DNA from 4 places in the Streptomyces sp. NPDC079020 genome. Region 2 is predicted to be linked to each of the others. Evidence: riboswitches for the same ligand, from Rfam matches in the RefSeq annotation. Region 2 holds a riboswitch; each other region holds the start of a gene.
What was found. A riboswitch is a leader RNA that binds a small molecule or an ion and turns the genes downstream of it on or off. The one in region 2 is predicted to bind cyclic di-AMP.
Positions count from the first base shown of each region.

Region 1: another riboswitch for cyclic di-AMP. It lies ahead of ACIGJO_RS23840 (transglycosylase family protein); the one in region 2 lies ahead of ACIGJO_RS24865 (C40 family peptidase).
Region 3: another riboswitch for cyclic di-AMP. It lies ahead of ACIGJO_RS16640 (peptidoglycan DD-metalloendopeptidase family protein); the one in region 2 lies ahead of ACIGJO_RS24865 (C40 family peptidase).
Region 4: another riboswitch for cyclic di-AMP. It lies ahead of ACIGJO_RS33055 (M23 family metallopeptidase); the one in region 2 lies ahead of ACIGJO_RS24865 (C40 family peptidase).

Region 1 covers NZ_JBITUB010000011.1:202,365-210,173, reverse strand. The annotation lists gene ACIGJO_RS23865 (NAD(P)/FAD-dependent oxidoreductase) at 1-604, opposite strand, end outside; gene ACIGJO_RS23860 (exopolyphosphatase) at 1,069-2,019, opposite strand; gene ACIGJO_RS23855 (DUF501 domain-containing protein) at 2,016-2,573, opposite strand; gene ACIGJO_RS23850 (septum formation initiator family protein) at 2,658-3,128, opposite strand; gene eno (phosphopyruvate hydratase) at 3,254-4,534, opposite strand; gene ACIGJO_RS23840 (transglycosylase family protein) at 4,890-5,624, opposite strand; cyclic di-AMP (ydaO/yuaA leader) riboswitch at 5,628-5,808, opposite strand; gene ACIGJO_RS23835 (transglycosylase family protein) at 6,099-7,067, opposite strand; gene ACIGJO_RS23830 (cytochrome P450) at 7,210-7,809, opposite strand, start outside.
Region 2 covers NZ_JBITUB010000012.1:129,563-137,371, reverse strand. The annotation lists gene ACIGJO_RS24890 (cytochrome P450) at 1-443, opposite strand, end outside; gene ACIGJO_RS24885 (tryptorubin family RiPP precursor) at 521-598, opposite strand; gene ACIGJO_RS24880 (hypothetical protein) at 751-1,041, opposite strand; gene ACIGJO_RS24875 (ATP-dependent Clp protease proteolytic subunit) at 1,190-1,825, shown strand; gene ACIGJO_RS24870 (hypothetical protein) at 1,833-2,141, shown strand; cyclic di-AMP (ydaO/yuaA leader) riboswitch at 2,743-2,929, shown strand; gene ACIGJO_RS24865 (C40 family peptidase) at 2,933-3,403, shown strand; gene ACIGJO_RS24860 (LysE family translocator) at 3,422-4,063, opposite strand; gene ACIGJO_RS24855 (LysR family transcriptional regulator) at 4,136-5,053, shown strand; gene ACIGJO_RS24850 (ATP-binding protein) at 5,121-5,552, opposite strand; gene ACIGJO_RS24845 (helix-turn-helix domain-containing protein) at 5,788-6,660, shown strand; gene ACIGJO_RS24840 (DUF397 domain-containing protein) at 6,707-6,913, shown strand; gene ACIGJO_RS24835 (8-amino-7-oxononanoate synthase) at 6,906-7,809, opposite strand, start outside.
Region 3 covers NZ_JBITUB010000007.1:113,025-120,833, forward strand. The annotation lists gene ACIGJO_RS16615 (STM4014 family protein) at 1-699, shown strand, start outside; gene ACIGJO_RS16620 (STM4013/SEN3800 family hydrolase) at 767-1,576, shown strand; gene ACIGJO_RS16625 (STM4012 family radical SAM protein) at 1,576-2,940, shown strand; gene ACIGJO_RS16630 (STM4011 family radical SAM protein) at 2,949-3,878, shown strand; gene ACIGJO_RS16635 (SGNH/GDSL hydrolase family protein) at 3,911-4,738, opposite strand; gene ACIGJO_RS16640 (peptidoglycan DD-metalloendopeptidase family protein) at 4,903-5,877, opposite strand; cyclic di-AMP (ydaO/yuaA leader) riboswitch at 5,883-6,040, opposite strand; gene ACIGJO_RS16645 (alpha-galactosidase) at 6,333-7,809, opposite strand, start outside.
Region 4 covers NZ_JBITUB010000024.1:69,510-77,318, forward strand. The annotation lists gene ACIGJO_RS33045 (TipAS antibiotic-recognition domain-containing protein) at 1-36, shown strand, start outside; gene ACIGJO_RS33050 (PP2C family protein-serine/threonine phosphatase) at 259-1,431, shown strand; cyclic di-AMP (ydaO/yuaA leader) riboswitch at 1,752-1,904, shown strand; gene ACIGJO_RS33055 (M23 family metallopeptidase) at 1,916-2,947, shown strand; gene ACIGJO_RS33060 (aldo/keto reductase) at 3,158-4,102, shown strand; gene ACIGJO_RS33065 (PrsW family glutamic-type intramembrane protease) at 4,220-5,851, opposite strand; gene trmB (tRNA (guanosine(46)-N7)-methyltransferase TrmB) at 6,080-7,021, opposite strand; gene lhgO (L-2-hydroxyglutarate oxidase) at 7,014-7,809, opposite strand, start outside.

The DNA of each region.
Region 1 (7,809 bases), on a different contig from region 2:
TGTCCTCGCGCTTCACGTTCGTGTAGTACTTCGACGCGTCGCGGGCCATGTCCTCGACCTCGCCGATGGTCTCCGCACCGGCGAAACCGCCGCCCACGAAGACGAACGTCAGCGCCTTGCGGCGGACGTCCTCATCGGTCGTGGAGTCAGCCTTGTCCAGCTGCTCCAGGACGTGGTTGCGCAGGCCGATGGACTCCTCGATGCCCTTCATGCCGATGCCCTGCTCGGCGAGGCCGGGGATCGGGAAGGTGCGGGAGACCGCGCCCATCGCGATGACCAGGTAGTCGAAGGGCAGCTCGTAGGCCTCGCCGACGAGCGGCGCGACCGTGGCGACCTTGCGGTCCTGGTCAATGGTCGTGACACGACCGGTGAGAACCTCAGCCTTGGGCAGCACGCGTCGCAGCGGGACGACGACATGCCGAGGCGAGATGCTGCCGGCAGCAGCTTCGGGGAGGAAGGGCTGGTACGTCATGTACGAGCGCGGGTCGACGACCGTGACGGTCGCCTCTCCGTAGCGCATCTTCTTGAGAATGCGTCGAGCTGCGTACAGGCCTACGTACCCACCGCCTACAACGAGGATCCTGGGACGCTCCGTGGTGCTCATGCCATCGAGTATCCACCCCCCTCACAGGGGGTGCTCGTGAGCCCCTTCACAAGGTTCGGAGTCACCTCTGCTACACTTCGCCGCCCACGTGACCGAGGTCATGGCGCCACAGGGGAACCAGGAGTCGGCGGCGAACGTTGTTCACCGCTTGTGAGCTGGCCCTTGACCCTTGGCACAGCGGGAACCAGTGCTCGGATTCATCCGCGCGCAACACCCCCGGAACATGCCCGCACACCCGCCGCGGGGCACCGCGGACCACCTGCACAGCCCCCGGGGCGCCGAACTGCGTCCAACAGGGCCGAATTCCTTGTGAAGAAGTTCACGAACTTGGTCGCGGCGCACGCCCGAAGGGGCCCCCGGAAGGGCTTCCGGGGGCCCGTACGCGGCTCAAAGGTGCAGACGGGAATGCGTATGAGCAGGTGCGCGGGGCGGGCGTGAGCAGGCGTACGCGGCGGGCGCCGGGCTCAGTGGCCGGACGCGGCCGACCACGCGATGCCGTCCAGGATGTCGTGTTCGCTGACGACGACCTCCCGGGCGCCGGTCCGCTTCATCACGGCGAGCAGGACGAGCGCCCCGGCGGTGATCACATCGACCCGGCCCGGGTGCATCGCGGGGATCGCGGCGCGCTCCTCGTGCGTCGAGGCGAGCAGGCGTCCGGTGATCTCCTCGACCCGCTCGAAGGGGATCCGGGAGTGGTGGATCGCGGCGGAGTCGTACTCCGGGAGCCCCAGGGCGATCGCCGCCACCGTGGTGACCGTCCCGGCCAGTCCGACGAGCGTGGCGGCCCCGCCGAGCGGCACCGTCTCCTCCGCGAGGTCCAGGGCCGCGTCGATGTCCGCGCGGATCGCGGCGATCCGGCCGGGCGTGGGCGGGTCGACGACGGCGCCGTCGTCCACGAGGTGGCGCTCCGTCATCCGGACGCAGCCGATGTCCACGGAACGGGCCGCGCGGACCTCGTCGTCCCCGAGGACGAACTCCGCGGAGCCGCCGCCGATGTCCACCACGAGATAGGGCTTGGCGAAGTGGTCGCCGCCGACCAGTTCCTTCGTGGCGCCGGTGAAGGAGAGCTCCGCCTCCTGGTCGCCGCTGATCACCTCCGGCTCGACGCCCAGGATGTCCAGGACACCGGCGACGAACACCTCGCTGTTCTCGGCGTCGCGCGAGGCGGAGGTGGCGACGAAGCGGACACGTTCGGCGCCGAGCTCCTTGATCACCGCCGCGTACTCGCGGCAGGCCGCGAAGGTGCGCTCCAGCGCGTCGGGGGCGAGCCTGCCGGTCCGGTCGACGCCCTGGCCGAGGCGGACGATCTGCATCCGCCGGTCCAGCTCGACGATCTCGCCGGTGGCGGGGTCCGCGTCGGCGACGAGCAGACGGATGGAGTTCGTACCGCAGTCGACGGCGGCGACCCGGGTCACCGGTCCGTCCCCCCGTCGGCGCCGTCCACCCCGGACGCCTCGCACGGCGTGACGCACGGGCCCTTCGCCCACCACTCGGGCAGCATCGCGATCGCCTCGTCGCCCAGCGGGTTCACCCCGGGGCCCGCGGCCAGCGAGTGGCCGACCAGGACGTGCAGGCACTTCACCCGGTCCGGCATGCCGCCCGCGCTGGGGAAGCCCTCCAGGACCTCGATGGCGTCACGGCGGGCGATGTAGTCCTCGTGCGCCCGGCGGTAGGCCGCCGCCAGCTCGGGGTCGGACTGGAGACGCTCCGTCATCTCCTTCATGACCCCGTTGGCCTCCAGCGTCCCGATGGCCGACGCCGCACGCGGACAGGTCAGGTAGTACGTCGTCGGGAACGGCGTGCCGTCCTCCAGACGGGGCTGCGTCTCGACCACGTCCGGGTTGCCGCACGGGCAGCGGTGCGCGATGGCCCGCAGACCGCGCGGCGGGCGGCCGAGCTGCTGCTCGAACGCGGCGATGTCCGCGTCGGTGGGCTTGGTGGACTCGGTCTGCGGAGGGGGCGTTTCCATGCCTGCCTTGGTTCTGCTCGAAGGTTCTGCTCGACAAGACGCTGCTTGAAGGCTCTGCTCGACGGTTCTGCTCAGGGGTACGGGTCAGTCGCGGTCGGCGCTGTCCACGCCGTCCCAGAGGTTCGAGTGCCAGGGACGGTCCGCCGCGCCCGGCTCTCCGCGGCGGTCCTCGGCCGCGTCCGGGTCGGCCACGGTGTAACCGGTCTCCCCGGGGAGTACGTAATGGAGGTGTTCCCGGGCCAGCCGCATGATGTACGCGTCGTCCTGGAGCCGCGCCTTCTCGTCGCGCAGCTCCTCGGTGCGCCGGCCCGCCTCCTGGGAGAGCCGCTCCTGGTCGGCGATGTCGTCGCGCTGGGAGACGTACTGCCGCATGGGGTACGCGAGCGCGACCACCAGGGAACAGACGACCAGGGCCAGGAAGGCGGCCCGGCCGGTGAGCCGGGAGCGCCGGGCCTGCCGGCGGTTCTGGGAACGGTAGACGCGGGCCGCGGTCAGCTCGCCGAGCAGCCGCAGCCTGGTCGCGGTGGAGAACCGGTCGCGGTCCTTCCCGGCCATGTCTCCCGCCTCCCCATTACGCACGTCCGTCCCCGCACACGGTACGGGACCGAGTGCGGGGACGGACGGAGGCTGGTGCACCGAACCACCGAAGGGCCGGTGACCGGCCCCCGGGTGCCGGAATGTCAGCCCTTGAAGCGCGGGAACGCCGAGCGGCCCGCGTACACCGCGGCGTCGTCGAGGATCTCCTCGATGCGCAGCAGCTGGTTGTACTTGGCGACACGGTCCGAGCGGGCCGGGGCGCCGGTCTTGATCTGACCGCAGTTCACGGCGACGGCGAGGTCGGCGATGGTGACGTCCTCGGTCTCGCCGGAACGGTGCGACATCATGCACTTGAAGCCGTTGCGCTGGGCCAGCTCGACGGCGTCCAGGGTCTCGGTCAGCGAACCGATCTGGTTGACCTTGACGAGCAGGGCGTTCGCGGAGCCCTCCTCGATGCCGCGGGCCAGGCGCTCCGGGTTGGTGACGAAGAGGTCGTCGCCGACGATCTGCACCTTGGCGCCGAGCCTGTCGGTGATGACCTTCCAGCCGGCCCAGTCGTCCTCGTACAGCGGGTCCTCGATGGAGACCAGCGGGTACGCGGAAACGAGCTCCTCGTAGTACTCGGTCATCTCGGCGGCCGAGCGGGACTTGCCCTCGAACTCGTACGTGCCGTCCTTGTAGAACTCGGACGCGGCGACGTCGAGCGCGAGCGCGATGTCGCGGCCGGGGACGTAGCCGGCCTCCTTGATGGCCTCGACGATGAGGTCCAGGGCGGCGCGGTTGGACTCCAGGTTCGGGGCGAAGCCGCCCTCGTCACCGAGTCCGGTGGACAGGCCCTTGGTCTTCAGGACCTTCTTCAGGGTGTGGTAGATCTCCGCGCCCCAGCGCAGCGCCTCGGAGAAGGACTCCGCGCCGATCGGGGCGATCATGAACTCCTGGATGTCCACGTTGGAGTCGGCGTGCGAGCCGCCGTTCAGGATGTTCATCATCGGAACGGGCAGCAGGTGCGCGTTCGGGCCGCCGAGGTAGCGGAAGAGCGGCAGGTCGGACGCCTCGGACGCGGCGTGGGCGACGGCCAGCGAGACACCGAGGATGGCGTTGGCGCCGAGCGAGGCCTTGTTCTCGGTGGCGTCCAGGTCGAACATCGCCTGGTCGATGAGGCGCTGCTCGGTGGCGTCGTAACCGACGAGCTCCGGGCCGATCTGCTCGATGACGGCGAGGACGGCCTTCTCGACGCCCTTGCCCTGGTAGCGGTTGGGGTCACCGTCGCGAAGCTCAATGGCCTCGAACGCACCGGTGGAGGCGCCGGACGGAACAGCAGCACGTCCCGTGCTGCCGTCGTCGAGGCCAACCTCGACCTCGACCGTGGGGTTGCCCCGGGAGTCGAGGATTTCCCTGGCTACGACGACGTCGATGGACGGCACGAGGCATCTCCTTCTGGGATATGACACTGGTTGTGCAGGGTCACTGTGGCCTTGCGACACGAGCCTAACCGGCTCGGCCCCGTCGGGCGGCCGACCGCCCGTCTCCTGGGACGAAAAAGGACCCAAGAGCCCGCATAACGGGAGGAAGGTCAAGAAATTTACTGGCTGGTAACTACAGAAGTTGAACGCGCGAAGCCGGCCGCACAGCCAAAACACCCCGGCCCGGCGCGCACGGGGTGAGCGCGCCGGGCCGGGGGCGGAGCCGAGGGAGATGCCGCCGGACGTCCCCCTCGGAGGGAGGAGAAGCCGTGAGCCGCTCCGGCCGGAGCGGGAGACGCTCCGGGCCGGGCGGGGACTACTTCAGGTGGAGCTGCTGGCCCGGGAAGATCAGGTCGGCGTCCTGGACGATGTCGCCGTTGAGCTTGAAGACCTTCTGCCAGCCGCCCTTGACGCCTTCCTTCTCAGCGATCTTGCTGAGGGTGTCGCCGGACTTCACCTTGTACTCGCCGTCGCCCTTCTGGACCTTCTGACCGGTCGGGGTCGTCACGGTCTTGGGGGACTCGACCTTGGGGGCGGCCGGGGCGGTGCGCTGCTCGCCGCGGGAGGCGGGCTGCTCGGCCTGGCGCTCCTGCTGCTTCGGCTGGGCCTGCTGCTTCGGCTGGGCCTGCTCCTGCTTGGCCTGGCCGGATCCGGTGTCGACACCCGGGTCCACACCGTCGTTGGTCAGACCGCCGGCGCCGGCGCAGGCCCAGGCACCGGGGCCCTGCATGTCGAGGAGCTTCTCGGCGGTGGCGATCTGCTGGGCCTTGGTGGCCAGGTCGGCGCGGGCGGCGTACTGCGTACCGCCGGCGGCCGCCCAGCTGGACTGCGAGAACTGCAGACCGCCGTAGTAGCCGTTGCCGGTGTTGATGGACCAGTTGCCACCGGACTCGCACTGGGCGACGGCGTCCCAGGTGGAGACGGAGGCGGCGGAGGCGCCGGTCGCACCCATCAGCGGGACGGCGACGGCGGCACCGGCGACACCGGCGAGCGTGGCGACACGGACGGCCTTGGACGGGCGGCGGTGCTTGCCCTTGCTGTTACGCAGCATGGAACTTCTCCTCACCGACGCCTACGAGGTGAGCTGTCGGGTTCGGGCCAAGTGAGTTGCCCGGCCGCGTGTCCTAGCACGCGGCTCCACCCCAAGCCGGTCCTGATCGCACTCGTACGGGACGAGTCGACCGGGCCCGGCGCTTACCTGGGTCCCCCGCTCCTGCCTACGGCGCTTTACGCGTCTGTTCCCTTCGACCGACGGCAGGATTCGGCGTGACGGTCGACGGGGCCCGCGGTGCGAGCGGTTCCGACCGTAAACACAGGCAACCCCCACATTCAAAGATGGACATACCGGTCAATCAGGCCTTACTTGCCATCAGCGGGGGAACGTTTCCGCAGGTCGGGGGCGATATGGGCGGAGCCGGCGGACAGGACACGCCAGTTGAAGCAAAGAGACCCATGTCTCACTTACGCATAAGTGGACATAGGCCTCTGAACTACCCCGGGTTTCGGGGCGTTTTCCCGAATTGGATCAGTTGGCGGCGGCGCCCCGGGCATCGCCGGAAGGAGCCGTTTCCGGGCCCAGGTCCAGGCTCTGGCCGGGCACGATCAGGTCCGGGTCCACTCCGACGGCGTCCTTGTTCGCCTCGTACAGCGCGGTCCATCCGCCGGGGAGTTTCTGTGCGTCAGCAATCGCCCAGAGACTGTCGCCCGGCCGGACGGTGTAGTCGCCGCCGACGGGCGCCGTACCGCCCTCGCGCGCCTCGCCCTCACCGCGGGAGGCGTGCCGGCCGGACTCGCGCCCGCTGTCCCGGTCCGCGGCCCGGCTCTCCTCGGGCGCCGGAGTGCCGCGGTGCTTGCCGCCGGTGCCGTCCGCGCCCTTCGGGGCGTCAGGCGCCGCGGAGCCCTCGGGCGCGGATGTCTTCGGGGAAGGGCTCGCGGGCGGCGCGGAAGGGCTCGACGAGGGGTCGCCCGCCTTGCCGGAGGCGCCGTTCCCGTCCTGCGTACCGCTGTCGGCTCCGTCCGCCTCGTCCGCCGTCCCGCCGTCCGGCAGTCCGTCCGCGGGTGCCGCGTCCGAGGGGCCGGCGGAGGGTGCGGCACCGGGGTCGACACCCGGCAGCGTGCTGTCCGTCGCGAGTCCGGAGATCACCGCGCAGCCGGGCCAGGCCTTCGGGCCCTGGTCGCCCAGGACCTTCTCCGCCACGGCGATCTGCTGCGAGCGGCTGGCGAGGTCGGCCCGGGGCGCGAACGCCGTGCCGCCGTACGCGGACCAGGTGTCCTGCGAGAACTGGAGCCCGCCGTAGAAGCCGTTGCCGAGGTCGGCACTCCACATGCCGCCGCTCTCGCACTCCGCGACCCGGTCCCAGGTCGAGGCTTCGGCGGCGTGCGCGCCGGCCGCGCCGAGCAGCGGGATCGCGATGGCCGATCCCGTCACGCCCGCGGCGACGACGATGGCGGGTGCCTGGCGAGGGCGGCGGTGTCTGCCGTTCGCGGAGCCCATGGAGTTTGCCTTCCGTGCGACTGACTGGTGGGTACTGAGGTGACCGGCGAGTCACGTGACGCCCCGTTCGAGGCGTTGAACGGTGAACCTAGCGGGACTTGAACGTGTGTCACAAGTCGATGCAGCGCAGATCACGTGAAAGTCACAGAGTTGACGCAGCGTCACTTCCGTCGTGCCGCAGTCCCGGGGTGAACTCCACCGGCAGCGTGCGCAGTCCACGCATGATGAGACCTCCACGCCACCGCAAATCGGTCGGTTCTCCCGCAAGTCGCAGATCCGGAAGGCGTCGCAGCAGCGTCGCGATCGCGGCCTGCCCCTCCAGCCGGGCGAGCGGTGCTCCCAGGCAGTAGTGGATGCCGTGCCCATAACCGAGGTGCTGATTGTCACGCCGTGCGAGGTCGAGCGTGTCCGGGTCGTCGAACCGGTCCGGGTCCCGGTCGGCCGCGGCGAGCACGACGAGCACGGGATCGCCCGCGGCGATGTCCCGCCCCCCGAGCGTCAGTGCCTCGGTCGCGAAGCGCCAGGTGGCCAGCTCCACCGGTCCGTCGTACCGCAGCAGTTCCTCGACGCCCGTGGCCAGCAGCTCCGTGTCCCCCGCGTCGAGCGCGCGCTCGAGAAGCGCGCGCTGTCCGGGGTGGCGCAGCAGGGCGTACGTACCGTTCCCGATGAGGTTGACCGTGGTCTCGAATCCGGCGAAGAGAAGGATGAAGGCCATCGCGGCGGCCTCGTTCTCGGTGAGGTG
Region 2 (7,809 bases):
CCGGAGGCGACGGCCGACCAGGTCAGTTTCGGGGTCAACTCCAGTCGGCGGTCGACCAGAACCCGGAATCGCCGACTTTCGTCTCCGAAGACGAGATCCCGCAGGTAAACATGCGCCACATGCGGCCACCGGCCGGTCAGGTCGACCGTGCCATCGAGGGGACGTTGCAGCGCGGTTCGTACGTCCGAGCCCACGGCTTGCATAAAGGTGGACGCATCGGCACGGCTGACAAGCCGCTTCTGGACGGGTTTGAAGGTAGGCCTCTCCTCCGCGTTGGCCGGCCTGCTCCGGAGCAGGCCATCCATCAGATCGGCACCGGATACGCCGATCGTGTCGGGCTCCAGACGGAACAGCGACGCATCGCGATAACGACTCAATAGCTCGTCGAGCCTCGGCGCGAACTCAATGACCCGACCGCTCCCGCCGGCGCGGAGCATAGACATGGGTGAACTCCGTGGGTAGGCGGCTCGCGTCGACAAGAATTCCTGACCGACGCGAGCCCGGCATGGAAACTATCTGATTAGATCCAGCCGTACCAGGCGTAAGCCTTGAGGCTCTTCTCCGGGCGGAACTTATTGACGAGGCGAACGAGCTTCATGAGAACCTCCATGCGTGATGAACGAGACGCTTGTTCGGTGACAGGAGATATCAATGCCGGACGGAATTCCCGGCATTCATTTCAACTGCCGTGGGAAGTTAAGACCTGCTCGATGTATATGTCAAGTGACTCATATCACTGCCTGAATTGACTCATTCACGTTTCGAGTTCACAGATATTCGCATCTCGGCAAAGCGCACTGAATTCAGCCATTGGCGCACAAATACGGACAGTCCGGGGGTATGGATGGCCTCGGATGCGGCGGTTCGGCCACGCCGGCATGGCAGACGCAACTCCTGCGGGGACGAGCGCGCCACTTCCGACCACCGAGCCCCGGCGAACTCCGCAGACAGCCCCGACAGGAGGGCCGGGGCGGCGGCGATGAGTTCCGCCTCCGCCCGCACGCCCTCCTGAACCGCCCGGAACAGCACGTCCGCTTCCACACCCCCCACCATCACCTTCTGTACGTCCTGTACATTTCTTACGGACGCGGCCGCGGACACCCCCAGGGACCACGTGCCCGGGGACGGCGTGCCCGCAGAACAGCGACCCACCGAGAACAACCGCGCAGATCCCAGGAGAGGCATCGCCATGATCCGACCTGCCGCCCGTTATGTCCTGCCGGAGTTCACCGAACGCACAGCGACCGGGACCCGGACCCTGGACCCGTACTCCAAGCTGCTGTCCGAGCGGATCGTCTTTCTCGGCACCCCGGTCGACGACACCGCGGCCACCGACCTGATCGCGCAGTTCATGTATCTGGAGTACGCCGAGCCGGACCGGCCCATCTCGCTCTACATCAACTCCCCCGGCGGCGAGTTCAACGCCATGGCCGCGATCTACGACACCATGCAGTACCTGGCGTGCGACGTGGAGACGTTCTGCCTCGGCCAGGCCTTCTCCAGCGCCGCCGTGCTGCTGGCGGCAGGCGCGCCGGGCCGCCGACATGCACTGCCCGGCGCCCGGGTAGTCATCCGGCAGCCGACGCTGGACGAACCGGTCCGGGGCCAGCCGTCCGATCTCGAAATCGAAGCACGCGAACTGATGCGGGTGCGCGAGATGCTCGCGGCCATGCTGTCCCGTCACACGGGCCGGTCCACGGAGCGGATCACGGCCGACATCGAGCGCGACACCATCCTCGACGCCCGAGCCGCCCAGGCGTACGGGCTCGTGGACCACGTCATGGAGAACCGCGGCCCGTCCCGGCCGCCGCACCCCCCGAGGTGAACCGACCATGCTTCCACCGGAGTACCCGCCGCTCCCCGCGCTGACCCGCGCCGAGGGGGAGTTCATCGACTGCTACCTGGAAGTTCTCGACCAACTGGGCCGGATCAACCCGGCCCGCGGCAGCGACACCTATGGCGCGCTCCGGGCCGCGCAGGCCCTGGCCTCCCGGGCCGCGGCGCTGCGCGACGCGCTGACGCTGATGCACGAACGGGGCGAAGCGCAGATCCACGCGGCGACGCTGGCGCGGGCCCTGCGCCTGCTGGACGGGGAACGGCGCGCCGGGCGCGTCACGATGCCCCCGCCACCGGCGAGCTGACCGGGCCCCGCCGCCGGTGAGCTGACAGGCCCCCGGCCCGACACCGGGCCGGGGAGTCCGCCCCGGCCGACGCCCGGCACCACGCCCGGCACAGAGCCCGGCACCACATCCGCACCGGCTCCCGGCTCCCGCTCACGGGGAGCCGGGACCTCGCTGTGCCTCGCCACGCCTCGCCGCGCTCGCCACGCCTCGCCGCGCTCGCCACGCCTCGCCGCGCTCGCCACGCCTCGCCGCGCTCGCCACGCCTCGTCGCGCTTCGTGCGCTCCTCCGCACCCCGACGCACCTCACCGCGTCCGCCCCGCGACACGCCCGGCCAGGAGATCAGATTTCCTCCCTCGTTCGGCGTAGTCAGTCCCCCTCGCGAGGGACAGCCCAACTTGCGCTCAGCGCGTGGACAGCACGCGGAATCTGACGTTCCGTCGCTGGTGCGAGGGTGGTCGATCAGCCCGGCCGAGGGCCGAAAACGGGCTCGTCCACCCGAACGGATCAGTCGTGACGACTCTCACAAATCGCTGTTTCAGCTCGGAAATCCGGCACTTCGTGAGTCAAGATCCCTGGGACGACAAGCCCCCGCCACCGCGGCGGGGCGGTCCGGGCGGACGCCGAGTCCTGCCGCTGCCCGGATGACTGGTCGACAGAAGTGGATCGGCAGGAGTGGAGGACCCGAGCACAACGGGTCGGCCGGGCAACCGGTCGCCCCTCGGGGTGAAGCCGCACACTGCGGCCGGGCAACTTCGCCAGCCCGAACCCGACAGGTCATCCTTCACAGGCGGCTGACGAAGGGTTGCGCATGACTGCGCAGGTACATGTCCCGTCTCTGCTTACCCGGGCCGGTACGGCCTCGGTACTCACCTTGGCCGTCGGCTCCGCCATGCTGGCGCCGGGCCTGGTCAACGAGGCCGAGGCCGCCACGCACTCGACGAAGGCGCTCAAGGTCGCCGCGTCCAAGAAGGGATCGCCCTACAAGTACGGAGCGTCCGGTCCGCGCCGGTTCGACTGCTCGGGGCTGACTCTCTACTCCTTCAAGAAGGCCGGCAAGAAACTCCCCCGTACGGCCCAGCAGCAGTACAACAAGACCCACCACATCTCGAAGTCGAAGCGGAAGAAGGGCGATCTGGTCTTCTTCCACTCCGGCCGCAGCGTGTACCACGTGGGCATCTACGCGGGTAAGGGGAAGATCTGGCACTCCCCGAAGACCGGGGCGGTGGTCCGGCTGGAGAAGATCTGGTCGAACAGCGTGTGGTACGGACGGGTCCGTTGACCCACGGCCGGACCCGCTTCAGCGCAGCAGCGGTCCGGTCACCAGTACGAGCCCCAGTGCGGTGAGCGCCGCGCCGCTGCCGCCCTCGATCGCACGGGCGGTGCGCGGCCGGCGCAGCCACCGCCCCAGCCGGTCCACCAGCAGGGCCACGGCCGGGAACCAGACGAGCGCCAGCGCCACAACGACCGCCGCGAGCAGCAGGGTCCTGGGCAGCGGCGGCTGCCCGTCCGGCACGAACTGGGGCAGCAGGCTGAGGAAGAGCACCGGCGCCTTGGGGTTCAGCGCGTTGGTCAAGAAGCCCTGCCGCAGTGAGCGTCCCAGCTCCCGCTGCGCGGGGCGGGCCTCCGGTTTGGCCGTCCGGTCCGCCTCGGCGGGCCGCCGTCGCAGCGCGAACAGGGCGCTGAGGCCGAGCCAGAGCACATACGCGCCGCCCAGGAGCTGGACCGTGCGGAACAGCACGGGCATGGTCACCAGCACCGCGGCCAGGCCCGCCACGGCGAGCGCGGTGTGCACCACGAGCCCCCCGGCGACACCCAGCGCGGTGGCGACCCCGGAACGGCGCGAGGCGAGTGCGTTGCGTACGACGACGGTGAAATCGGCGCCGGGCAGCGCGACCATTCCCGCGGCGACTCCCGTGAAGGCGAGCAGTTGTGCGTCCATGGTTACACCCTGGACCGAAAGAGCCTTTAGCGTGTACTTGCAATCTTCTGGGTCTGCCAAAAGGAACGCTTAATGTACGACCCCACACGGCTGGCGGCGCTGGTGGCGGTCGCCGAGGCCGGATCGATCACGCGTGCGGCCGCGCGCCTGGGCTACACCGCGCCCGCCCTCTCCCAGCAGCTGGCCAAACTGGAGCGCGAGGCCGGTGCGGCGCTCCTGGTCCGTCATCATCGCGGGGCGCGGCTGACGGCCGCCGGTGAGCTGCTGGCGGGCCGGGCCCGACGGGTCCTGGACGAGCTGGACCAGGCGCGGCACGAGCTGGCGCAGCTGGCCGGGCTCTCCGGGGGGCGGCTGCGGGTCGGCACGTTCACCACGGCCGGAATCCATCTGCTGCCGCCGGTCCTGAGCGCGTTCCGGCGCGCACATCCGGACGTCGAGCTCGCCGTGACCGACTACGAGCCGCCCGGGGGAGTCACCGCGGTGGCTGCCGGAGAGGTCGATCTCGCCCTGACCCATGCGTACGAACCGGCGGCCGCGGGCCCCTTGCCCATGGGCGTCGTCGTCGAGCCCCTCCTGGTCGAGGAGCTGGTCCTGGTCACCGCGGTCGGCCACCGGCTCGCCGAAGGGACGGGCCGCCTGCCGGTCACCGAGCTGGCGGGACGGCCGCTGATCAGCAGCGCGCCCACGCATCCGCCCCGGCGCGGGGTGGAGAGCGCCCTGGCCGAGGCCGGCGCCACCCCGGCCGTGGTGTGCGAGTCCCCCGGCTACGCCCTGGTGTGCGCGCTGGTCAGCGCCGGGATCGGGGTGGCCGTGGTTCCGGAGATGGTCGCCGCGATGTCCCCGACCCCGCTGGCTGTGCGCCCGCTCGATCCGGCCGCCTTCCGCCGGACGATCTCCGTCGCGCACCGGGGCGACCGGGCGACCTCCGCCGCGTCGACCCTGCTGGCACTGATGCGCAGCGGATTCGGACGGGGCGCGGCGGCGCGGTAGGCCGGGGCCCGGCCCGGACCCCGGAGCCCTGCCCGGGAGCACGTGGCCCCGGCACGCCCGCTCGCCGTCAGCCCTGGCCCGGAACGGTCCAGGGCAGGGCGATCCAGACCGTCTTGCCTCCGTCGGGGGTGGGAGTGACGGTGAGCTGTCCCCCGTACTCCTTGGCCAGGGCCCGGATGATCACCATGCCGCGTCCGTTGTCCTGCTGGACGGCGGCCGGCAGCCGCTGGGGCCAGCGGGGGTGACTGTCCGTCACACCGAGATGCAGCTCCTCCTCCCGGTCCAGCCGGAGGTCCACGGTGAAGGTGGGTGACAGCCCGAACGTGTGCTGTACGGCGTTGGTGGCAAGCTCCGAGACGATCAGCCGGATGGAGTCGGCGATCTCGGTGTCGTCGGCCAGACCCCATTCGGCCAGTATCCGGGCGACATACCTGCGGGCCGAGGAGACCGAGACCGGATCACTCGGCAGGGTGACGGTTGCTTCTTGATGATCTGCCATGGCGACGCCGTCCCTTTCCAGCCCCGGCCGAACCGCGATCGGCCGGGATTGTGCTTCGCGCCAGATTGCCACTGATGCTGCCCTCTGTAACGACGATCGGCCAAGATATGCATATATCTGTCGCTCAAAGCGGTGAACTCCGCCCCGGCGGTACTCGAACGCGCGGCACACTGACCTCTCTGCGGGCCGGAGCCGTGCGGGCCCGGCTCTCCCTGCACAGCGGAAGGAGGCCGGCATGCTGCACGGTCCCGTGGTACGCCGACGCAAGCTCGGAGAGGAGTTACGCGGCCTGCGCCATGCGTCCGGGCTGACGAGCCGGGACGCGGCGCGGCTGCTCGGCTGGCACCAGTCGAAGGTGAGCCGTATCGAGACCGGTGCCAGTGGGGTCTCTCCCGCCGACGTGACCCGGCTGCTGGACGCGTACGGCGTGCGCGACGCCCAGTTGCGCGCGCTCCTGGAGGTGCTCGCGGGTTCGGCGGGCGGCGGCGGAACAGGCTGGTGGCACGCGTACCGGGGGCTGATCCCTCCCCAGTACCGCGACTTCATCAGCCTGGAGTCCCAGGCGAGGACCGCGCGGACGCTGGAGACCTCGGTGGTGCCCGGACTTCTCCAGACCGCCGCCTACGCCCGCGCGGTGACCCGGTCCTCACTGGACGGGCTGCCGGCCGGACAGCTGGATTCCCTGGTGGAGGTACGGCTGACCCGGCAGGCCGTGCTGCGGGCGAATCCGCCGCTGCACCTGACGGCCGTACTCGACGAGGCCGTCCTGCGGCGCGAGGTGGGCGGTCCCGAGGTGATGAGGGACCAGCTGCGCCATCTGACCCAGGTGGGTCAACTGCCCCACGTACAACTTCAGTTGCTGCCGTTCAAGGTAGGGGGTTACATCGGCATGACCGGCCCTTTCGTAATTTTCTCCTTTCCGAACATTTCTGATCTGGATGTGGTCGTTCTTGACCACTTGACGAGTAGCCTCTATCTGGAGCGGAAAGAAGACCTTGAGGCGTACAGCTCGGCCTTCCGCACCTTGCAGGCTCACGCGCTGTCGCCGGAGCGTTCGTTGGATCTCATCGCCGCGATCAGCCGCGGCGGCCAGGGGGACTCCGGCTGACCGGCCGTGCTCCCCCGCGCACCTTCCGACTGCCCGAGGGAGCATCATGTCCGACCGCCTCGCACAGCCCGCGTTACGGTGGCGCCGCAGCAGCCGCAGCACCGGAATGAACAACTGTGTGGAGACCGCGCCGCTCGACGGTGAACACCTCGCCGTACGGGACTCCAAGGATCTGGACCGGACTCCGTTGCGGATCTCCGCGACGGCCTGGACCTCGTTCGTTACGGGGCTGCACGACCGCCCGGTCAGCTGACCGGAGCGGTCTTCGTCCCGGGAGCGGTCCGTACGACGGCGTCCACCGCGGCCGCGACCTGCTCCCGGGTCAGATCGGCCCGCGCGGTCAGCCGCAGGCGGGAGATTCCGTCCGGCACCGACGGCGGGCGGAAACACCCCACCGCGATCCCGGCCGCGCGGCAGTCGGCCGCCCACCGCACGGCCGCCTCCGCGGACGGCGCGCGTACGGAGACCACCGCGGCATCGGGCCGGACGGCGGTCAGCCCGGCCGAGGTCAGCCGTTCGTACAGGGTGAGGGCGACCTCCCGGGCCCGGTCCGCGCGCTGCGGTTCGCGGCGCAGCAGCCGCAGCGCGCCCAGGGCGCCGCCCGCCGCCGCGGGGGCCAGTCCGGTGTCGAAGATGAACGTCCGGGCCGTGTTGACCAGATGATCGATGACCCGGGCCGGGCCGAGCACGGCGCCGCCCTGGCTGCCGAGGGACTTGGAGAGGGTGAGCGTGGCCACGATGCCCTCGCCGCCCGCGAGTCCGGCGGCGGCGAGCGCGCCGCGCCCTCCTTCCCCGAGCACCCCCAGACCGTGCGCGTCGTCGACGAGCAGTGCGGCGCCCTCGGCCCGACACATCTCGGCCAGCGCGGGCAGCGGGGCCGCGTCACCGTCGACCGAGAAGACCGAGTCGGTCACGGCGAGCGCCCGCCCGCCGTGCGCGCGCAGCACCTTGCCCACCGCTTCGGGGTCCGCGTGCGGGACGACGGCGGTCTCGGCCCGGGAGAGCCGGCAGCCGTCCACGATCGAGGCATGGTTGCCCGCGTCGGAGACGATCAGCGAGCCCTGGGCGGACAGGGCGGTGAGGGCCGCGAGGTTGGCGGCGTAGCCGGAGGAGAGCACGAGGGCCGCCTCGAAGCCGCAGAAGCGCGCC
Region 3 (7,809 bases), on a different contig from region 2:
GTCGTACGGGGCTGGGAGGATGTGCGCGAGCTGATGGCGGCGCGCGGCATGCCCCGGGTGTTCGTGAAGCTCGCCCACGGCTCGTCCGCCTCGGGGGTGCTGGCCGTGGAGACGGCCGGTCCCGCCCGGGTCCGGGCGAGCACCTCGGTGGAACGGGACGCGGAGGGGCGGCTGTTCAATTCGCTCCGGGTGCGGCAGTACGAGACGGAGCACGAGGTGGCCGCGATCATCGACGCGCTCGCCCCGGACGGACTCCATGTCGAGCGCTGGCTGCCCAAGGCCTACCAGCGGGGGCGGGCCGCGGATCTGCGGGTCGTGGTCGTCGCCGGCCGCGCGACACACGCCGTCGTGCGGACCAGCCGTTCCCCGATGACGAATCTGCATCTCGGCGGCGTCCGGGGCGATCTGGACGAGGTCCGGGCCGCCGTCGCGGCGGCGGGCGGCAGCTGGCAGGACGCGCTCGCGATGTGTGAGCGGGCCGCCGCCTGCTTCCCCCGGACGCTGTGCGTGGGCGTCGATCTGCTGCCCGCCACCGGCTGGCGGCGGTTCGCCGTCGGCGAGGTCAACGCCTTCGGAGATCTGCTGCCCGGTCTGACCGGACTGCCGGGCAGCGGCGCCGAAGGACTGGACACCTATGCGGCGCAGGTCGCCGCCGTACTGGACAGAGCAAGGAACCACCGTGCCATCGCTGCCCCCTGACCACACCCACCGCACCCCTGACGGCCACACCCCGGACGCCGGTGCCTCGGACACCGGGGAACCCGACATGAGCGGGATCGTCGGACATCACGATCTGCTGCTCGTCACTCTCGACACCCTGCGCTACGACGTCGCCGTGGAGCTGGCCGCCGCCGGACGCATTCCGCATCTGGCCCGGCATCTGCCCGGTGGTGTCTGGGAGAAGCGGCACGCACCGGGGAGTTTCACCTACGCCTCGCACCAGGCGATCTTCGCCGGGTTCCTGCCGACCCCCGCTTCCCCGGGGCCGCATCCGCGGCTGTTCGCGGCGCGGTTCGCGGGCAGCGAGACGACGGCGGACGGCACCTTCGTCTTCGACACCCCCGACCTGGTGTCCGCCCTGGCCGACGAGGGCTACCGCACGGTGTGCATCGGCGGCGTCGGCTTCTTCAACCGGCAGGGGCCGCTCGGATCGGTGCTGCCCGGCATGTTCCAGGAGAGCCACTGGGAGCCCGGGTTCGGCGTCGCCTCGCCCACCTCCTTCGAGGAGCAGGTGACCCGGGCCGAGGAGGTCGTGGCCGGACTCCCGCCGGAGCGGCGGCTCTTCCTGTTCGTCAATGTGTCGGCGCTGCACCAGCCCAACTGGTTCCACCGGCCCGGCGCCACCCACGAGGCGGGCGACTCCCGTGCCACGCACGCCGCCGCCCTGGAGTACGTCGACCGGCACATCGGCCGGCTCTTCGCCGCCGCGAGCAGCCGCCGCCGCTGCTTCGCGATCGTCTGCTCCGACCATGGCACGGCCTACGGGGACGACGGTTTCACCGGCCACCGGCTCGGCCACGAAGCCGTCTGGACCGTGCCGTACGCCCACTTCTTCCTTGAGCCCGGGGACGCATGATGACCAGCCCGACCCTGCCCGCCGTCAGGCCGTACGAGAGCTACGTCTACGCCTATCCGCACAAGACGGCCTACCGGCCGCTCACCGGCCGCCCCGCGCTGCGTGAGCTGTGGGCGGCGGAGCCCAAGGACGCGCTCTCCCTCTATCTCCACATACCGTTCTGCGAGGTCCGCTGCGGCTTCTGCAATCTGTTCACCCGGATCGGCGCTCCCGACGAGCTGACCACGCGCTATCTCGACGCGCTGGACCGGCAGGCGACGGCCGTCCGCGACGCGCTGGGCGATCAGGAGCCGGTGCGGTTCGCCGCCGCCGCGTTCGGCGGCGGTACGCCGACCTTCCTGACCGCCGGCGAGCTGGAGCGGCTCTGCGACATCGCGGAGAAGCGGATGGGCGCCGACCTTCGCGCGGTGCCGCTGTCCGTGGAGACCTCGCCCTCGACCGCCACGGCGGACCGGCTGGCCGTGCTCGCCGACCGCGGCACGACCAGGATCAGCATCGGTGTGCAGAGCTTCGTCGACGCCGAGGCCCGCGCGGCGGTCCGCCCGCAGCACCGCGCCGATGTGGAGGCGGCCCTCGGCCGGATCCGTGACGCCCGGATACCGGTCCTCAACATCGACCTGATCTACGGCATCGACGGGCAGACCGAGCGGAGCTGGCGCACCTCCCTGGACGCCGCGCTGGCCTGGCGCCCCGAGGAGCTCTACCTCTACCCGCTCTACGTACGCCCGCTGACCGGCCTCGGCCGTCTCGGGGCGGCGGTGGACCCGGCGGCCGAGGAGCATGCCGCGAACGCCTGGGACGAACAGCGGCTGCGGCTCTACCGGACCGGCCGCGACCATCTCCTCGCCCATGGCTACGAGCAGGTGTCGATGCGGATGTTCCGCCGTGCCGACGCCCCGGCGGAGGGCCGGGACGACTACGCCTGCCAGACCGACGGCATGATCGGTCTGGGCTGCGGTGCCCGCTCGTACACCGCTTCGCTGCACTACTCCTTCGACTACGCGGTGGAGATGCGGGAGATCCGCGGCATCATCGACGGGTTCACCGCGACCGAGGACTTCTCCCGGGCCGAGGTGGGCCGGTATGTGGACGCCGACGAGGCGCGCAGGCGTCATCTCCTCCAGTCGCTGCTCCAGGCCGTGGGCCTGCGGACCGAGGAGTACCGGCAGCGGTTCGGCACGGATCCGCGCGAGGACTTCCCGGCCGAGCTGGACCGCTTCGCGGCGCGCGGCTGGCTGGACGGGAGCGCCGGCGGCGATCTGCTGCGGCTCTCCCCCGAGGGGCTGGCCCACTCCGACGCGCTGGGCCCCGAGCTGTTCTCCCCTGCGGTACGGGCCGCGATGGCCGCGTACGAACGGAAGTGACTGCCGCCATGGACCTGACGATCCTCTACCGGGGCCCGCTGTCCTCCTGCGACTACGACTGTCCGTACTGCCCGTTCGCCAAGCGGCGCGACAGCCGGGAACAGCTGACGGCGGACCGGGCGGCGCTGGAGCGGTTCACCGCGTGGGCCGCGGCGCAGACCGGAGACCGGCTGTCCGTGCTGTTCACACCGTGGGGCGAGGGTCTGGTGAGGTCCTGGTACCGGCGGGCGCTGGCCGATCTGTCGCGGCTGCCGCACATCGGCCGGGTGGCCATCCAGACCAATCTGAGCGGCCGCACGGACTGGCTGGCCGGGGCCGACACGGACCGGGTCGCGCTGTGGTGCACGTACCACCCGGGTCAGACGCCGTACGAGCGTTTCCTCGGCAAGTGCCGGGAGCTCACCGCTCGCGGGGTGCGCTACAGCGTGGGCGTGGTCGGTTTCGACGCCCATCTCGACGAGGCGCGGCGGCTGCGGGCGGCGCTGCCCGAGGAGGTCTATCTCTGGGTCAACGCCGCCGAGGGGCACACCTACACGGACGAGGAGGCGGACCGCTGGACGGCGCTGGACCCGCTGTTCCCGTACAGCAGGCATCCGCACCGGTCGGCCGGGCTGCCCTGCCGCACGGGTGAGTCGGTCATCTCCGTGGACGGTGACGGCACCGTGCGGCGGTGTCACTTCGTCCGCGCGGAGCTGGGCAATCTCTACGACGGCAGCTACCGCCGGGCGCTCGGTCCGCAGGGCTGCCCGCTCGATGTGTGCGACTGCCACATCGGCTATGTGCATCTGGAGACGCTGCCGCTGTACGACGTGTTCGCGGGCGGGGTGCTGGAGCGGATACCGGCTCCGGGCCGTCCGGCCACGCCGCCGGCCGGGCTCGTGGTACCGAGCCCGGCCCGGCGTGCCCTGCCCCTGACGGTCCTGCGCGAGGCGCCGTGAGGGCGGTCCCCCCAGAGGGGAAGCAGGTCGGGTCAGAGGGGAAGCAGGTCGGGGCGCTTGGCCTCGGCATGGTCGCCGGAGGACTCGCCGCGCAGCCGCCGCCCGATCCACGGGACCAGGTATTCGCGCGCCCAGTGGATGTCGTCGCGCCGTTCCTCGAAGGTGCCGCGCTGTGCCTGCGGCGGCCAGGCCTGATCCGGATCGGCGGGCACGTCCACACCGAGCACCTGTGCCGCGCGCAGCGCGACGCGGGTGTGGCCCTCGGGGGACAGGTGCAGCCGGTCGTCGTCCCAGGCGCGCCGGTCCTGCACCGAGCGGAGCGACCACAGGTCCAGGACGGGGCAGTGGTAGCGGTCGGCGATGGACCGCAGATGGACGTTGTACGTCGCGATCTTGCCGCGCATGTGCCGCAGCACCGGCACACCGCGGGTGTCGAACCCGGTGGTGATCATGACGGTGCCGACCGCGTTGCTCAGATCGGCGACCGCGCGCTCGAAGCGCTCGGCCAGATCGTCGGGGTCGGTGCCCGGCCTGATGATGTCGTTGCCGCCCGCACAGAAGCTGACCAGCTCGGGGGCCAGCTCCTTGGCGCGGGGGACCTGCTCCTCGACTATCTGGTCGAGGAGGCGTCCGCGTACGGCGAGATTGGCGTACCGGAAATTCCCGTGCGCGGGATCCTCCGGGCTCGTCGCGGTGTCGGGGACCGGGAGCCGGTCCGCCAGCAGGACCGCGAACCGGTCCGCCCAGCCGACAAAGGCCCCGTCGGGGCCGGGGTCTCCGACTCCTTCGGTGAAGCTGTCGCCAATCGCCGCGTACGACCCGATGATCTCTGGTTGATTGTTTCTCGAATCGTCTGCCACAAGCGCATATCCTGCACCGTCGAATGTGACCTACGCGACCGTAATACGGGGTTGACGGGTGGTGAGATAGACCACCCGGTCAGTTTTTGGTAAAGCCGGAATAAGGACAGGGGCGGTGCGCCGACGCGCACCGCCCCTGTTCATGTCCGGCCGTCACCGCTCCATCAGATGGAGACGCCGTGCTGGCGCAGGTACGCGACCGGGTCGACGTCCGAGCCGTAGCTCGGGCCGGTGCGGACCTCGAAGTGGAGGTGCGGGCCGGTCGAGTTGCCGGTGGAGCCGGAGAGGCCGATCTGCTGGCCGCCGGTGACGGTCTGGCCCACGGAGACGCTGAGCGAGGACTGGTGCGCGTACTGGGAGTACATGCCGTCGGCGTGCTTGATGACGACCTCGTTGCCGTACGAGCCGCTCCAGCCGGCCGAGACCACGGTGCCCGGACCGATGGCGCGGACGACGGTGCCCGACGCGGCCTGGAAGTCCGAGCCGGTGTGGTAGCCGCTGGACCAGCTGGCGCCGGAGGCGCGGTACTGGGTGGTGACGTTGGCGTTGGCCACCGGGGTCGTCCAGCCGGAGCTGTTGCTCTGGGAGGCGCTGGTGCTCGTGGAGGTGGTGGACTTTCCGGCCTCGGAGGACGGGGCCGAGGAGCCCGCGGAGGAGGCGGCCTTCGGGGCCGACTGCACCTTCGGGGCCGCCGGGGCGGCGGGGGCGGCCTTCTTCGGCTCCGCCTTCGACGGGGCCGGCGCGGACTGCGCGGCATCGGCGGAACCGGACGCCTCGGCGCCGAGGGTCAGCTTCATGCCGGGGAAGATCAGGCTCGGGTTCTCGCCGACGACCTCGCGGTTGTCCTGGTACAGCTTCTGCCAGCCGCCCTTGAGCTTGTGCTCCGCGGCGATCTTCGAGAGGTAGTCGCCGGAGACCACGGAGTAGGACTTCGAGGCGCCGTGGGCGGTGGCCGCGGCACCCGGGGCGGTGTGCGCGGCGGCGACCGAGGCGGCGGTGGGCGCGGCCTTCTCCGCGGCGTGCGCTCCGGTGGCACCGATCAGCGGGAGGGCGAGGACGGCGCCGCCGGTCCCTGCGGCGAGGACACCGCGGACGATCGGGCCGGTCTTCGTACGACGGTGCTTACCCGTTGCGGGCATGGGGGAATTCCTCTCCGGCGCCTACGAGGTGAGCTGTCGGGTTCGGGCTGGAGATGCCCGGTCGCTCTCGGCGACTTCACCCCGAGCCGGTCCGGATCTCTCCGGGCCGGCGGCTTACCTGGGTCCCCCGCTCCTGCCACACGAGTGTGGGTGGGTGTGAATTCCGGGCGGCGGCAGGATTAGGCGATCCGTCCGGATTGACGGTGACCGTAAACGAGTCAGGACGACAGGAACAAGCCATCGGTTGCCTGCCGGAATCCCCGATTCAATTTCGGTCCGGAATTCCCGTCACACTCCGTGGATTACGGATCTTGGCATTCCGCGCGGCGCCCGGATCGCTCCCGGGCGCCGCCACCACACACCGTCACGGATATGATCCCGCTCACCAGCGGGCCATCATCTCTCCCATAAATAGGGCACGTTCTATTAAACGCCCCATTACGGACATGTCATGGTCATCGCTTCTGACGCAACCTCAGCACCCGGGCGTCCAGGTCGCCGCTCAGCCCGGTGTGCAGCCCGCGATGCAGCAGCACCGAACCCTGGTACTCCGCTCCGGTGTCCTGGCAGACATACGTCGCCGAGGCGTCCAGGCCGCGCAGCCGCAGGGCCGGCGGCCGCTGGCCGAACCGCTGTGCCTCAAGCCACATCAGCACCACGACCTCCTCGCCCAGCACGTAGCTCACCGCGCTCAGCCCGCCGCGCGGCGCCGCGAGCCGGTGCAGGGCCCCGTGCTGCACCACCGGGCGGATCTCCTTGTAGAGGGACACCCAGTCCCGCGCCTCGGCCAGCTCCTCAGGGCTCCACTCGGTGAGGTCGCCGCCGACCCCGAGCACCCCGGCCATCGCGCTGACGAAGCGGAACCGCAGCGAACTCACCCGGTTGTTCAGCTGGACGTTCGGGCTGTCGGTGACCCAGGCCGCCATCACCCGCGCCGGATGAATCTGCCCGAAGCCCTCCTGAATGGCGAGCCGGTCCAGCGGGTCGGTGTTGTCCGAGGTCCACACCTGATCGGTGCGGGAGAGCACGCCCAGATCGACCCGGCCCCCGCCGCCCGAGCAGGACTCGAAGGCCACGCCCGGGTGCGCGGCGCGCAGCCGGTCGAGCAGCGCGTACAGCGCTTCCACATGGGCGGTCCAGAGCTTCTGCGGGTACTCCTCGCCCGGCCAGCCGGCCTCGGTGAAGCAGCGGTTGAAGTCCCACTTCACATAGTCGATCGGAGCGCTGGAGAGCAGCGCGTCAAGCTGCTCCCACAGGTATTCCTGTACGTCCGGCCTGGCCAGGTTGAGCACCAGCTGGTTGCGGAACTCGGTCCGCGTACGGCCGGGGAAGTGCTGCACCCAGTCCGGGTGGGCCCGGTAGAGATCGCTGTCGGGGTTGACCATCTCCGGCTCGACCCAGATCCCGAACCGCATGCCGAGCCCGCGCACCTCGTCGGCGAGCGGCCGCAGCCCGCCGGGGAACCGGTCGGGGTTGGGCGTCCAGTCACCGAGCCCGGCCCGGTCGCTGGTGCGCCGCCCGAACCAGGCGTCGTCCACCACGAACAGCTCGACGCCCATCTCCGCCGCGCGCACGGCCAGCGCACGCTGCTGTTCCATGGAGATGTCGAAGCCGGTCGCCTCCCAGGAGTTGTAGAGCACCGGCCGCGGCGTGCTGGCGTCCGGGATCACATGGGCCAGCTGCCAGGCGTGCCAGGCCCGGCTCGCCCCGCCGAAGCCGTCCGGGCTCCACAGGCCGGCGAAGACGGGTGTGGTGTACGACTCACCCGGCGCGAGCCGCAGCAGGCCGGACTCGTCGTAGCCCGCGCCCCCGTTGATCTGCACGAGACCGTCGGGCAGCTGATGCACGGCGATCCGCCAGGAACCGGACCAGCCCAGAGCGCAGCCGTACACCTCCCCGTGCTCCTCGGTCGCGGCTCCGCCGGCGTCCAGC
Region 4 (7,809 bases), on a different contig from region 2:
CTGACGATCTACGCGGAACACCGGCTCTCCGACTGACCTCCGGAGGCCCCGGCCCCGCACGCTCCCCCCTTTGGCCGATGAGGAGTCGCCGCACGGCGCGGCTCCGGCAAGCCTGGACGGGGCGCGGTACGGTCCGCAGCCGTGGATGGACCGGGCAGGAGTGCACAGGTGGGGAAGCGGGACAGGCGGCGCGGGAGACCTGTCGGGCTGCCCGGCGCCCGGAGCCGTTGGCGTTCGGCCTTTCCGGTGCGCGGGCGCGTGCTCCCCTCCTTCGGTTTCCCGGCCCGCGGTGGTGGCCGGGGGCCGGCCGGGGGCGTCGGGGCTCGCCGGTTCGTCCGCGCGCTGCCCGCCCTGATGATCGGCGGCGGGCTGCTCTTCGACGTCGGGACCCCGCCGACCTTCACCGCCGTACCGCTGTTCGTGGCGGCGCCGCTGATGGCCGCCCCGTTCTTCAGCCTGGCCAGCACCGTCCGGACCGGCGTGGCCTCGGTCCTGGCCGTCCTCGTGCTGCACCTGTACGCGGGGACGCTGACCCGGGCCGCTCCGGTCACCGAGCTGATCACCGTGCTCACCGCCTCGGTGCTCGCCCTCGTCATCAACGGTGTCGTGCGGCGCGGCAACGAGCAGCTGGCCTCGGCGCGCTTCATCGCGGAGACCGCCATGCGGGCCGTGCTGCCGACACCGGACGACCGCATCGGCGGACTGCATGTCGCCGCACGGTACGAGGCGGCCCAGGCGGACGAGTTCGTCGGCGGTGACCTGTTCGCCGTGGCGGACACCCCGCACGGCGTACGTCTGGTGCTCGGGGACGTACGGGGCAAGGGGCTCGACGCGGTCGAGGCGGTGGCGGTGATCATCGGCGCGTTCCGGGAGGCCGCCGAGCAGGAGCGTTCGCTGGAGGGGGTCGCCCAGCGGCTGGAACGGGCGCTGGCGCGGGAAGGCACCCGGCGCGGCGGGCTCGACGCGATGGAAGGGTTCATCACGGCGGTGCTCGTCGAGATTCCGCGCGGCTCCCTCTCCTTGCGCATCGTCAACCGGGGGCACCCCGAACCGATCCTGCTCCACGCGGACGGGGCGCTGGAGGTGCTGTCGCCGACCGTGCCCGCGCTGCCGCTCGGGATGAACCTGGGTGCGTGGCCGGACCGGGCCGACGAGTGGGGGCTGCCGCCGGGGGCGACCCTGCTGCTGTTCACGGACGGCCTCTCCGAGGCGCGGGACGCGTCCGGGGCCTTCTACGACCCGGCGGCCCGGCTGCGGGGCCGGATCTTCCCCGGGCCCGAGGAGCTGCTCTCCGCGCTCACCGACGACGTCCGGCTGCACACCGGCGGCCGGTCCACTGACGACATGGCACTTCTCGCGGTGGGAAGGCCCGCTGAGGGACAGCCGGAACGCCGGACGACCGTGAGGATCGTGGGCCGGGGCGATGAATGAGCGGGGCATGCGGACGGGACGCGGGGGCGGGTCCTGTGGGCGTGACATGCGGACGGGACGCGGGGACGGGCGCGCGCCGGTTGCCGGGCGATACCACGGTGCGTAGTCGAAGGACGCCGCTCCGCATAACATTTGACGCAATGTCAGAAACCAAGTAGTGATCCAATCGTGCTCTACTCGTCCGATTCGAGCCGGTTGCACCCTGTAAGTCCATGCCAAAGTCGCGAACGATCAACGGGAAGAGCTTGGAATAGGAGCCGTCCGTCTATTAACGTTCGATAACGCAGCGCGGTCGTCCCAGTCGTCGCAAGAGGCGGCACCGTGCGCGAGCGCCGAATCCCGCAAGGGAACCGGGGAACCACCTACATGGGGTGAATCGGACACCTGTGTCTCGTCAGAGACGGAGGGGCCCGTAGGAGACCTTCCTGCTCCGAACCCGTCAGCTAACCCGGTAGGCGAGAAGGAAGGAAAGGAGTGCGCCCACGTGGCGTCCAACAAGCCTGCCCCCGAGGCCCCGTCACCCTTCGCCACCGGCAACTTCGGTGACCCGGACAGGACCTGGGAGGAATGGAATCCCACCGAGGAGTCCATCCGGCCCGTGCGCGGCAGGCACCGCGTAGCCAAGCAGCGGGGACTCGCCCGTAGCTCCACCGTCCTCGGGGTCGGTGTCATCGCGGCCGTCGGAGCGGGCGGCATGGCCACCGCGCAGAGCAAGCCGCCGGTCTCCATATCTCTTCCCGATTCCCTCGCGGCCAGTCTCCCCGACGCCAAGTCCCTTCCCGGCGTGGGTTCCTTCCTCTCCGACGAGGAGGACAAGAAGCCGGTCGCGACCGCGCCGCTCACCTCCGCAGGCATCACCGACGCCGAGGCGGAGCAGGGCGCGACCGACCCGGGCGAGGCACTCCGCGCCCGCATCCTCCAGCAGGCCGAGCAGCAGCAGGCCAGCGCCGACGCCGAGGCCAAGGCCGCGGAGGAGAGGGCGGCAGCCGAGAAGGCCGCCGCCGAGGCCAAGAAGCAGCAGGACAAGGCCGAGGCCAAGGTCGCCGCCGAGAAGAAGAAGGCGGAGGAAGCGGCGAAGAAGAAGGCGGAGGCCGAGCGCCTCGCCAAGCTCGCCGCCAGCTACGCGCTGCCGACCTCCTCGTACAGCATCACCTCGACCTACGGTCAGTCCGGCACGATGTGGTCCTCCGGCCACCACACCGGGCTCGACTTCGCGGCGCAGAGCGGCACCCCGGTCAAGGCCGTGCACAGCGGCACGGTGAAGTCCGCCGGATACTCCGGCGCGTACGGCTACCGCACGGTCCTGGTGCTCGATGACGGTACGGAGGTCTGGTACTGCCACCAGTCCTCGATGAACGTGTCGGCCGGTCAGAAGGTCAGCACGGGCGACACCATCGGCCGTGTCGGCGCCACCGGCAACGTCACCGGCGCCCACCTCCACCTGGAGGTCCACACCCCGGGCGGCTCGGCCATCGACCCGATGAGCTGGCTGCGCAGCAAGGGACTCACGGTCTGAGGACCCGTTGGGTGACCTCCGGTCGGAGGTCGCCCGGCAGGCTCCGGGCCCCGTCCCCGCTTCCGCCCCCGCATCGCTCTCCCACCGCGCCCTCACCGGGCGCCCCCGAACCCCGGCAGCCCTGACGCACACCCCCCGACGTCAGGGCTGCCGGTCCGTTGTCGTGGAATAGCGTCACAGGGTGCTCTCGTTGAACTCTGCATGACTTCTGTGACGTCTCTTCGCCCGCTCGGTTCCTCCGGCCTTCAGGTCTTCCCCCTCGCCCTCGGCGGCAATGTCTTCGGCTGGACGGCGGACGAGGCACAGTCCTTCGCGGTGCTGGACGCGTACGCCGCGGCCGGCGGCAACTTCATCGACACCGCCGACTCCTACTCCGCCTGGGTCCCCGGCAACGAGGGCGGCGAGTCGGAGACCGTCATCGGCAAGTGGCTCGCCTCGCGTGCCAACCGGTCCGACATCGTCGTCGCCACCAAGGTCGGCGCCCACCCCTCGTACAAGGGGCTCTCCGCCACCACCGTCAAGGCCGCCGCCGAGGAGTCGCTGCGCCGGCTCGGCACCGACCACATCGACCTGTACTACACGCACTTCGATGACGAGACCGTCCCGGTCGAGGAGATCATCACGGCCCTCGACCAGCTGGTGAAGGACGGCAAGGTGCGCGAGATCGCCGCCTCCAACATCAGCCCGGAGCGGCTCCGGGCGTCCCTGGACTTCTCCGAGCGCGAGGGCCTGGCCCGTTACGTCGCCCTCCAGCCGCACTACAACCTGGTCTCCCGCGACACCTACGAGGGCGCCCTCCAGGACACCGCCGCCCGCGCCGGGCTCGCCGCCGTCCCGTACTTCGCCCTGGCCTCGGGCTTCCTCACCGGAAAGTACCGTCCGGGTACGTCGGTCGACAGCCCGCGGGCCGAGGGCGCGGGGCGGCACCTGGAGTCGGAACAGGGCCGCAGGGTGCTGGCGGCGCTCGACACGATCGCGCGGGAGCGCGAGGCCGAGATCGCGACGGTCGCCCTGGCCTGGCTGGCCGCGCGGTCGACCGTCGTCGCACCGATCGCCTCCGCCCGCACGGTCGAGCAGCTGCCCGCACTGGTCGCGGTGGCCGGCCTGCACCTGACGGACCAGGAAATCGCCGCGCTCACCGAGGCGTCGGCCTGATCCACGGCGGGACCGGCCGGGCCCGGCACCCGGTCCGGCACCCGGCCGGTCCGGCACCCGGCTGGCCCGGCACCCGGCCGGCCCGGTCCCGCCGGCCGGGTGCGGGGGCGCCGACGGTTACTGCGGGGGGCGCAGATACGGGTTGGGGCCGCCGTACTGCTGGGGCGGGGTCGCGTGCGGTGCGGGCCCGTACTGCTGGGGCGGGAACCGACCCGCGTACGGCTGTCCCGCGTGCCCGTACTGCTGCGGATCCGGTGTCGCGTACGGCCCGGGTGTCGCGTACGGCCCGGGTGTCGCGTGCGGCCCCGGTGTCGCGTGCGGATACGGACCCGGCCCCGGAGACGCGTACGGACCCGGCTCCGCAGACGCGTACGCGGGCCCGTACTGCTGCTGCGGGAACTGCCCGCCGTGCGGCGCGACCGGGTGGCGGGGGTATGTGTGCGGCCGGACGGTGGCGTGGGCCGCGTACGTCAGAGCCGGACCGGCGATCTCCCGGCGCTGCCACAGGTGGTGCAGCAGCTCCCGCTCCCGCCCGGCGAAGTCCGGGCCCGCCGAGTCCAGGCGGGCCCTGCGGCGCAGCCCGGCCAGGGACGTCGCGAACGACTCGTACTCGGCGACCGCCCGCGCCGCCGCCCGGCCGCGGGCCCGGTCGGGGTGGCCGTGCCAGTGGCGGGCCAGATCACGGGCCATGCCGCGCGCCCGCATCGAGGAGAGCGCGAGCGGTTCGACCGGGGTCAGCCAGCCGGCCGCCGCGTACGCGGGCAGCTCGGCGGAGAGCGTGCGCAGCTCGCGCCGGCGTGTGAAGACGGCCAGCCAGGTCACCAGCCCGAACGCCGGGACCATGAAGATCCCGTACACCGCGTAGAAGCCGTACGGCCCGAAGGCGGAGGAGCCGTTCCACAGGGCGTGCATGCCCATCGCGAGGAGCAGGCCCAGCGCCGGCAGCAGGATCCGGCGGACCCGGTGGCGGCGCGCGCCCACGGCGGCGAAGCCGAAGCCGATGCCGGTGAGCACCGTGAACAGCGGATGCGCGAACGGGGACATCACGATCCGGACGAAGAACGTCCCGGCGGTCATCGAGCCGAGCCCCGTCACCCCCAGCTGCTGGTCCTCGCCGAAGGCGTTGCCCAGATAGAGGATGTTCTCGGTGAAGGCGAAGCCGGTCGCGGTGAATCCGGCCACCACGATGCCGTCGACGATGCCGCTGAACTCCCGCCGCCGGAACAGGAAGATCAGCAGTACGGCGGCCGCCTTGGCGCTCTCCTCGACGATCGGGGCGATCACGGTGGCGCCGAGGGTGTCGGCGCTCGCCGGGTCGGCGGTGGCCGTGGCGATCCAGCGCGTCGCGAACGAATTCGCGATGATCGCGACGAGCGCGGCGGCACACGCACCCCAGGCGAAGGAGAACAGGAGATTGCGCCAGGGGCCCGGTTCGACCCGGTCCAGCCAGCGGAAGGCCGCCATCAGCAGCGGCACGGGCAGCACGGCCAGCCCCAGCCCGACGAGGAATCCCTCCGAGCCGGTCTGCTCACGGACCAGGGACAGGATCACCAGCCCGCACAGCGCGAGCGCGACGATCACCGCACCGGCGCGGAACGCCTTGCTCCGCCACACCATGCCGACGCGGCGCGGCGCGTACCGCCACTGGCCACGCTCCGGAACGGCGCCCAGGATCTCGCCGAGCCGTCGCTCCTCGAAAACCGGGACGGCCGGCTGCGGCTGCTGGTGCTGCACGGACCCGTCGGACACCCCATGACCCTAACGACCGGGACTGACACCTGACCATCCGCGCCGGGGCACGCGGCCGGTTCGCAGCGGTCACCGCCCGGCCGCGGTCACCGTCCGCCTCCCGGCGGTCCGGCCGCCGGTTCGTCGGGTCCGGCCGCCCGCGGTCACGGTCGGCCCGCGGTCACGGCCGCCCGCAGTCACGATCGGCCCGCGCCCGCGGTCACCGTCGGCCCGTGGCCACGCCGACGCCTAGACGCGGGCGAACAGCAGGTCGTGGACCACGTGCCCCTTGTCCAGTCCCTGTCCCTCGAAGCGGGTCAGCGGGCGGAACGCGGGCCGCGGGGCGTATCCGCCGTCCGCCTGGGTGTTCTCGAAGAGCGGGTGCGCGGTGAGGACGTCCAGCATCTGCTCCGCGTACGGTTCCCAGTCCGTCGCGCAGTGGACCACGGCGCCCGGCCTGAGCCGCTGGGCCACCAGGTCCAGGAACTCCGGCTGGATCAGCCGCCGCTTGTGGTGGCGCGCCTTGGGCCACGGGTCGGGGAAGTACACCCGGAGCCCGTCGAGCGAGTCCGGCTTCAGCATCTCGCGCAGCAGGATGACCGCGTCACCGTTGGCCACCCGTACGTTGGACAGGCCGGCCCGTTCCGCGAGCCCGAGCAGATTGCCCTGGCCGGGGGTGTGCACATCGACGGCCAGGATCCCGGTGCCCAGGTCGTCGGCCGCCATCTGCGCCGTGGCCTCGCCCATGCCGAAGCCGATCTCCAGGACGACCGGCAGTCCGTCGAACAGCTCGGCCGTGTCCAGGACGCGCAGCCCGTCGATGTCCAGGCCCCACTTCGGCCACAGCCGCTGGAGGGCCTCCTCCTGACCGGTGGTGACCCGGCTGCGGCGCGGCTGGAAGCTGCGGATACGGCGCTCGTGGTGGGAACCCGCCGGATCGGCGGCGGGCCCGCCGGGGAAGCGCGGCTCCTGGCGCAGCCTGCGCTGCCGCTCGAAGGAGGCCGCACGCCGGGCGGCCGCGTCGTCCGCGGCACTGGCGTCGTCGGCCGCACCGGCTTCGTCGGCCGCACCCGGAGCACGGGGCGCGTCGGACGCGGGGGACGCGTCGGAGGCACGGGAAACGTCAGGAGCGTCCGCGACGTCGGAGGCGTCAGGGACATCAGGCGTGGGGTTCAGAGGCTGCTCAGACACAATGACCCGATTCTACGGCGGGTGGCTTCCACCCCGTGCCGCGTGCCCGCAGCAGTGCCCGCCGTGCCACCTCCCTGCCGATGGGCAGCGATGCCGTGGCGGCCGGGGACGGGGCGTTCAGCACATGCACGGTGTGCGGGGCCTCGCGGATCAGGAAGTCGTCCACCAGCGTGCCGTCCCGCAGGACCGCCTGGGCCCTGACCCCGGAGGGCGACGGCCGCAGATCGTCCTCGGTGACCTCGGGCAGCAGTCTCCGCACGGCCAGGGTGAACGCCCGCTTCGACAGTGAACGGTGCACCTCGCCCGCCCCGTAGCGCCAGTGTCTGCGGGCGATCCGCCAGGACCCCGGCCAGCTCAGCGTCTCCAGGAGCTCACCGGGGCGCACGACCGGCCAGCCGTACCCCTCCCGGGCCAGGGCGGGCACCGCGTTCGGTCCGACGTGGACGGAGCCGTCGAATCCCCGGGTCAGATGCACACCGAGGAACGGGAACGCCGGGTCCGGCACCGGATAGACCAGTCCGCGCACCAGCTCCGGCCTGGCCAGCTCGTAGTACTCCCCGCGGAACGGCACGATCCGCACACCGGGGTCGTCGCCCGCGAGCCGCGCCACCCGGTCGCAGTGCAGCCCCGCGCAGTTGACCAGCACCCGGGCCCGGACGACCGGACCGCCCGCCGTCCGCACCGCCACACCCCAGGGACGCCGGTCGATCGCGGTGACCTCCGCCCCGTAGCGCACGATGCCGCCGGCGGCGGTGACCTCCTTCGCGAGACGGGCCGCGACCGCCCCG